Regions from separate parts of the Streptomyces sp. NPDC051909 genome, predicted to be linked through region 2. Evidence: riboswitches for the same ligand, from Rfam matches in the RefSeq annotation. Region 2 holds a riboswitch; the other holds the start of a gene.

Region 1 (3,399 bases), on a different contig from region 2:
GGGGCGCATTCTCATATGCACCTGGCATGAGCAGCGGAGGGGGCTTCCCCAACTCTATCGCGCTCAACCATGCAGAATTGCCCCTTCCGCTTCTTCTCGCGGAAGGGGCAATTCTGCACTCATCTGTACTGAACGGTAGTACCGCCAGTAAGTCGGCTCAGCCCGACTCGACCCAGCCGACTCGACTCAACCCGACTCGGCTCAACCCGACTCGGCTCAGCAGCCGCCGGCGACGGCCGGGATGATCGAGACGCCGGCGCCGTCCGGCGTCGCCGTCTCCAGGCCCTGCTCGAAGCGCACGTCGTCGTCGTTGACGTACACGTTGACGAAGCGGCGCAGCTTGCCCTGGTCGTCCAGGACGCGGGCGGCGATGCCCGTGTGGTTCTTCTCCAGGTCGGCGATGACCTCGGCGAGGGTGCCGCCCTCGGCGGGGACCTCGGCCTGGCCGCCGGTGTAGGTGCGGAGGATGGTGGGGATGCGGACGTTCACGGCCATGTCTTCGTAACCTCTCAGCGTTCGGGGCGGGTCTCAGTGGGCCAGGCCGGCGTCGCGGAACGCGTCCAGGCTCGGGCGGATGGTGGCGGTCGCCTGAGAAGTCTCGGCAACGGCGTCCAGGGTCTTGAGGCCGTCACCGGTGTTGAGGACGACGGTGGTGAGGGTCGGGTCGAGGAGACCGGCCTCGACGAGCTTCTTCGTCACGCCGACGGTCACGCCGCCCGCGGTCTCGGCGAAGATGCCCTCGGTCTGCGCGAGCAGCTTGATCGCGTCGACGACCTGCTCGTCGTTCACGTCCTCCACGGCGCCGCCCGTGCGGCGGGCGATGTCGAGGACGTACGGGCCGTCGGCCGGGTTGCCGATGGCCAGCGACTTGGCGATGGTGTTCGGCTTCTGGGGCCGTACGACGTCGTGGCCGGCCTTGTAGGCGACGGAGACCGGCGAGCAGCCTTCGGCCTGGGCGCCGAAGAGCTTGTACGGCTTGTCCTCGACCAGACCCAGCTTGATGAGCTCCTGCAGACCCTTGTCGATCTTCGTGAACTGGGAGCCGGAGGCGATCGGGATGACCAGCTGGTCGGGCAGCCGCCAGCCGAGCTGCTCGCAGATCTCGTACGCGAGCGTCTTGGAGCCCTCGCCGTAGTACGGGCGGAGGTTGACGTTCACGAAGCCCCAGCCCTCGCCGAGCGGGTCGCCGATGAGCTCCGAGCAGAAGCGGTTGACGTCGTCGTAGTTGCCCTCGATGCCGACGAGGTCACCGCCGTAGACGGCGGCCATGACGACCTTGCCCTGCTCCAGGTCGTGCGGGATGAAGACGCAGGAGCGGAAGCCGGCGCGGGCGGCGGCGGCGCCGACGGCGCCGGCCAGGTTGCCGGTGGAGGAGCAGGACAGGGTGGTGAAGCCGAAGGCGCGGGCGGCCTCGATGGCCTGGGCGACGACCCGGTCCTTGAAGGAGTGGGTCGGGTTGCCGGAGTCGTCCTTGACGAACAGCTTGCCGGGCTCGACGCCGAGCTCGCGGGCCAGGTTGTCGGCCTGCACGAGCTTGGTCCAGCCGGGGTTCAGGTTCGGCTTCTCGGCGACGTCGGCCGGGACGGGCAGCAGCGGGGCGTAGCGCCAGATGTTCGCGGGGCCGGCCTCGATGCGCTTGCGCAGCTCCTCGGGGTCGCCGGCCGGCAGGTCGTAGGCGACTTCGAGAGGCCCGAAACAGAGTTCACAGGCGAAGATCGGGCCGAGCGGGAAGGTCTCACCGCATTCGCGGCAGGAGAGGCCGGACGCGGGACCGAGGTCGACGGAGGTGGTCGCGGATGCGACGGTCTGAACAGCCATGGAGGCGAGGCCCTTTCTCCTCATCTTCCTCATGGCGAACGTCGCCATGAGACGGATTTGGCACCTTCCCTAGTCGGGGGACCTCGCTGGAGGACGAGTAGTGACCGACTGGAGGGTTGCCGGGGCTTCAACGGGCCGTATCCCTCTGCCCCTCTGGATGAGCGGTATTCGATTGTGAGACGCGGTCGGCACCCCGACATGCATCGGGCATCCGCGTTGTTCAAGACTGTAACCGAAGCCTTCGAGGGTGGAACCGGTCGTCCGATCCGCGAGATGGAGATCACGTTGCTGGAAGAAGTGGAGCGCTGGCTGTCCCGGCGGTCCTGGTCCGTGGCCGACCGTCCGCTGGAGAGGATCCTCGCCGCCAAGCGGGGGACGACCGTCAGCGTCGTCCTGCCCGCGCTCAACGAGGAGGCGACGGTCGGGGACATCGTCGGCGTGATCCGGCGCGAGCTGATGACGGAGGCGGTGCCGCTGGTGGACGAGCTGGTGGTGATCGACTCGGGCTCCACGGACCGCACGGCGGCGGTCGCCGCGGCGGCCGGCGCGCGAGTGGTGGCGCGCGACGCGATCCTGCCGCGGATACCGGCGGTGCCCGGCAAGGGCGAGGTGCTGTGGCGGTCACTGATGGTGACCGGCGGTGACATCGTCTGCTTCGTGGACGCGGATCTGAAGGACTTCTCGGCGGACTTCGTCACGGGCATCGTGGGCCCGCTGCTCACCGACCCGGACGTGGCCTTCGTGAAGGCGATGTACGACCGTCCGCTCGGCACGGAATTCGATCAGCTCGCCTCCGGCAAGACTCCTGGTCAGGGCGGTCGGGTGACGGAGCTGGTGGCGCGGCCGCTGCTCAATCTGCACTGGCCGCAGCTGGCCGGTCTCGTGCAGCCGCTGGGCGGCGAGTACGCGGCACGGCGCTCGCTGCTCGAACGGCTGCCCTTCCCGGTCGGTTACGGAGTGGAGCTGGGGCTGCTCGTCGACGCACTGCACACGGTGGGCCTGGACGCCCTCGCACAGGTGGACGTGGGCGTGCGCAAGCACCGCCACCAGGACGGGCAGGCGCTCGGCCGGATGGCGGCGGCGATCTACCGGACGGCCCAGCTGCGCCTCTCGCGCGGGCACCTGGTGCGGCCGCGGCTGACGCAGTTCGAGCGGAGCGAGGACGAGGGCGGGGAGCGGCGCTTCATCCCCCGTACGTACGAGGTGGACACGGAGGAGCGGCCGCCGATGGTGGAGATCGCGGAGTACGCGGAGCGGCGCCGCGTGGCGTAACGCCCGATAATGAGGATTTCTGCCTAAATTTCCATCCCATGCGGTTCACAACGGATAGGGGCGGCCGGGCGGGAATCCTGCTGCCAGTCGTGGCACTCGGGGCACTCCTGCTCACCGGCACAAGCGCGGGAACTGCCTCGGCCGAGGTGATCGAGTCCCTCGGCAAGCGCTACCAGGCCACGCTGTACGGCGACTTCACCCCGAGCGCGAACCCGAGCACGAACCCGGGCACGAACCCGGGCACGAACCCGGGCGAGTCCTCGGTCGGGACCGCGGCCACACCGAGCCCGACCTTGGCCGAGACCGGCG
Region 2 (3,399 bases):
GACTCCGTCAGCGAGGTCTTCTCCGTCACCGGCACCTACGACCTGATCGCCATGGTCCGGGTGGGACGCCACGACGACCTGGCCGACATCATCCCGGGCCAGATCTCGAAGATCCCGGGCGTCGAGGCCACCGACACCCATGTCGCCTTCCGCGCCTACTCCCAGCACGAGCTGGACGCGGCCTTCGCCATCGGCCTGGAGTCGTAGCACCCGCTGCTCAGCGGTGAAGCCGGCCTCTCCCCCGCGGGAGGCCGGCTTCACCCGTTCGTGTGGCTGGTCAGCCGCGGTCGGGGACGCAGCGGCCGTCCTCGGTGCGGTACTTCCACCGGGCGCCGTCGCGCACCAGCGCCTTGACCGCGCCGACGAATCGCTCGACGTGCTCGTCGGGGGTGCCGGCGCCGAAGCTGACGCGGATCGCGTTGAGGGACCTCTCGCCCGGGGCCGCCTCGGGGGCGCCGCACTCGCCCGGGTCCTGCCGGTCGCTGCCGAGCAGCGTGCGCACCAGCGGGTGGGCGCAGAAGAGGCCGTCGCGGACGCCGATGCCGTACTCGGCGGAGAGCGCGGCCGCGAAGTGGGAGCTGTTCCAGCCCTCGACGACGAAGGAGATGACGCCCACGCGGGGCGCGTCGTCGCCGAAGAGGGAGAGCACGCGGACCTCGGGGACCTCGGCGAGGCCCGCGCGGACGGTGGCGATGAGGTGCCGCTCGCGGGCGACGAGGGAGTCGAAGCCGGCCTCGGTGAGCGCCTTGCAGGCGGAGGCGATCGAGTAGACGCCGATGACGTTCGGCGAACCGGCCTCGTGCCGGGCCGCGGTGGTGTGCCACTCCACGTCGACACCGCCGTCGGCCCGACGGGCCACCTTGCGGGACGCGCCGCCGCCCGCGAGGTAGGGCTCGGATTCCTGCAGCCAGTCGGCGCGGCCGGCGAGGACGCCGGAGCCGAACGGGGCGTACAGCTTGTGCCCGGAGAAGGCGACCCAGTCGACGCCCGACTCCCGTACGGAGACGGGGTGGTGGGGGGCCAGCTGGGCGGCGTCCAGGACGATCCGCGCGCCGTGCGCGTGTGCGGCGGCGGCGAGTTCGCGCACCGGCCACAGCTCGCCGGTGACGTTGGAGGCGCCGGTCACGCAGACCAGGGCGGGGCCGTGAGGGTCACGGTCGGCGAGCGCGCGCTCCAGGGTCTCGACGGCCTGCTGCGGGGTGCGGGGCGCGTTGAGGTAGGTGACCTGGGCGTCGCGCCAGGGCAGCAGCGAGGCGTGGTGCTCGGTCTCGAAGACGAAGACCTGGCAGTCGGCCGGGATCACGGCGGCGAGCAGGTTGAGCGAGTCGGTGGTGGAGCGGGTGAAGACGACCTGGTCGCCGGGGCGGCAGTCGAGGAACTCGGCGACGGTGGCGCGGCTGTTCTCGAAGAGGTCGGTGGAGAGCTGCGAGAGGTAGCCGGCCCCGCGGTGGACGCTGCCGTAGTACGGGGCGTAGGCGGCGACGTCGTCCCAGACGCGCTGCAGGGCCGGGGCGCTGGCGGCGTAGTCGAGCGCCGCGTAGGTGACCTCGCCGCCGGTGACGAGCGGGACGGTGACGTCGCGGCCGAGGACCGGCAGCGGGGCTGCGCAGCAGGGGTCGGCGGACTCGGTGGCGGAAGCGGTGGCGGTGGCGGCGTTCGGGCATGCGGACATGACGGTGTCTCCCGGCATAAAAAGGGCGCGAAAAGGCGTGAAAGGGCCCGCGGGGCAGCAGCGCGCGAAGCAGCGCGGACAGAGGTGCCGCACACGGGTGGTGAAGGGGAAAGAGGGGCCGAGGGGCCCTAACGCATTCGCTTGCTCACGAGACAACGCTCCCTAGAGGACCAAGGACCCCAGGGTGTGGCGCAGGGGTCCGCGCTTGCCGCAGGCTTCTGCTCGTACGGCCTGGTCTTCACCCGGGGCACCCCGCCACGGACGGAGGGTTGCCGGACAGCCGGCCGGGGCCTTGCAGCTGTCACTCATGACCTGTTCCAGAACCTATGCCAGACGATCACGACGCCGCAACCCCGTCCCGGCATCCGGGACGGGGTCGCGATCCGCCGTTCCTGTGCCGTCAGGCGTTGCTGGCGGCGATCCACCGCTCCAGGGTGCGGCGCGCGGCCCCCGAGTCGATGGACTCCGCGGCCCGGTCCATGCCGGCCCGCAGCTGCTCCGCAAGGGTGCCCTCGCCCGGCTCCAGGGCGGTCAGCGCGGCCGCCGAGTTGAGCAGCACGGCGTCCCGGACCGGTCCGGTCTCCCCCGCGAGCAGGCGCCGGGCGACATCGGCGTTGTACGAGGGGTCCCCACCGCGCAGGGCGTCGAGCGGCACCGGGGTGATGCCGACCTCGCGCGGGTCGAAGCGCTCCTCGCGCACGGCGCCGTCCCGGACCACCCACACCCGGGACGTGCCGGTGGTGGTCAGCTCGTCCAGGCCGTCGTCGCCGCGGAAGACCAGGGCGGAGTTGCCGCGCTCGGCGAGCACCCCGGCCACGATCGGGGCCATCCGCGGGTCGGCGACGCCGACGGCCTGGGCCCGTACCTTCGCCGGGTTGGTCAGCGGGCCGAGCACGTTGAAGGTGGTGCGGATGCCGAGCTGGCCGCGGGCGGCGGCGACGTGCCGCAGCGAGGGGTGGAACCGCACCGCGAAGCACATGGTGATCCCGGCCTCTTCGGCGACCTCGGCGACCCGCCGCGGGGTGAGGTCGAGGTTGATGCCGAGCTTCTCCAGGACGTCGGAGGAGCCGGAGGCGGAGGACGCGGCGCGGTTGCCGTGCTTGACGACCTTGACGCCGGTGCCGGCCACGACGATGGCGGACATCGTGGAGATGTTCACCGTCTTGGCCCCGTCGCCGCCGGTGCCCACGATGTCGACGGCGGGGCCGGGCACGTCGATGACATTGGCGTGCTCGTACATCGTGCGGACCAGGCCGGAGATCTCCGCGACGGTCTCGCCCTTGGCGCGCAGCGCCACCATGAATCCGGCGATCTGCGCGTCGGTGGCCTCGCCGCGCATGATCAGGTCCATCGCCCAGGCGGTGTCGTCGGCGGACAGGTCCCGGCCTTCGAGGAGTCCGTTCAGGAGGACGGGCCAGGAGCGGCCCGCCGCGGTGTCGCCTCCAGCGGGGTTCACAGCGCTCATGACAGCTCCTGGTGCGTTCGTGTCCACGTAAGGGATCGGGTGATCCCACCCTATCCATCCACGGGGACGGCAAAGAGCCCCGTCCATCGAATGGACGGGGCTCCCGCTGTGGCGACCTGGAAGGTCAGGTGTTCAGTGGCGATCAGTGGTGGCCGTGGCCGCTCTCGATCTCCTTGAACTCCTCGACGGTCGGCTTGAGGACCTGGTTGTCGTCGGCGTAGTAACCCCGGTTGAGCTTGACCCGGAGCTTCTGCATGCGTCC

The links. A riboswitch is a leader RNA that binds a small molecule or an ion and turns the genes downstream of it on or off. The one in region 2 is predicted to bind S-adenosylmethionine.
Region 1: another riboswitch for S-adenosylmethionine. It lies ahead of thrC (threonine synthase); the one in region 2 lies ahead of AB0M18_RS34825 (aminotransferase class V-fold PLP-dependent enzyme).

The regions. Positions count from the first base shown of each region.
Region 1 is NZ_JBFAYA010000021.1:69,751-73,149, reverse strand. It holds gene AB0M18_RS28370 (MoaD/ThiS family protein) at 217-495, opposite strand; gene thrC (threonine synthase) at 529-1,842, opposite strand; SAM riboswitch class I at 1,836-1,982, opposite strand; gene AB0M18_RS28360 (glucosyl-3-phosphoglycerate synthase) at 2,104-3,090, shown strand; gene AB0M18_RS28355 (hypothetical protein) at 3,180-3,399, shown strand, end outside.
Region 2 is NZ_JBFAYA010000044.1:15,859-19,257, reverse strand. It holds gene AB0M18_RS34830 (Lrp/AsnC ligand binding domain-containing protein) at 1-207, shown strand, start outside; gene AB0M18_RS34825 (aminotransferase class V-fold PLP-dependent enzyme) at 278-1,672, opposite strand; SAM riboswitch class IV at 1,869-1,985, opposite strand; gene trpD (anthranilate phosphoribosyltransferase) at 2,073-3,137, opposite strand; gene AB0M18_RS34815 (cytochrome bc complex cytochrome b subunit) at 3,280-3,399, opposite strand, start outside.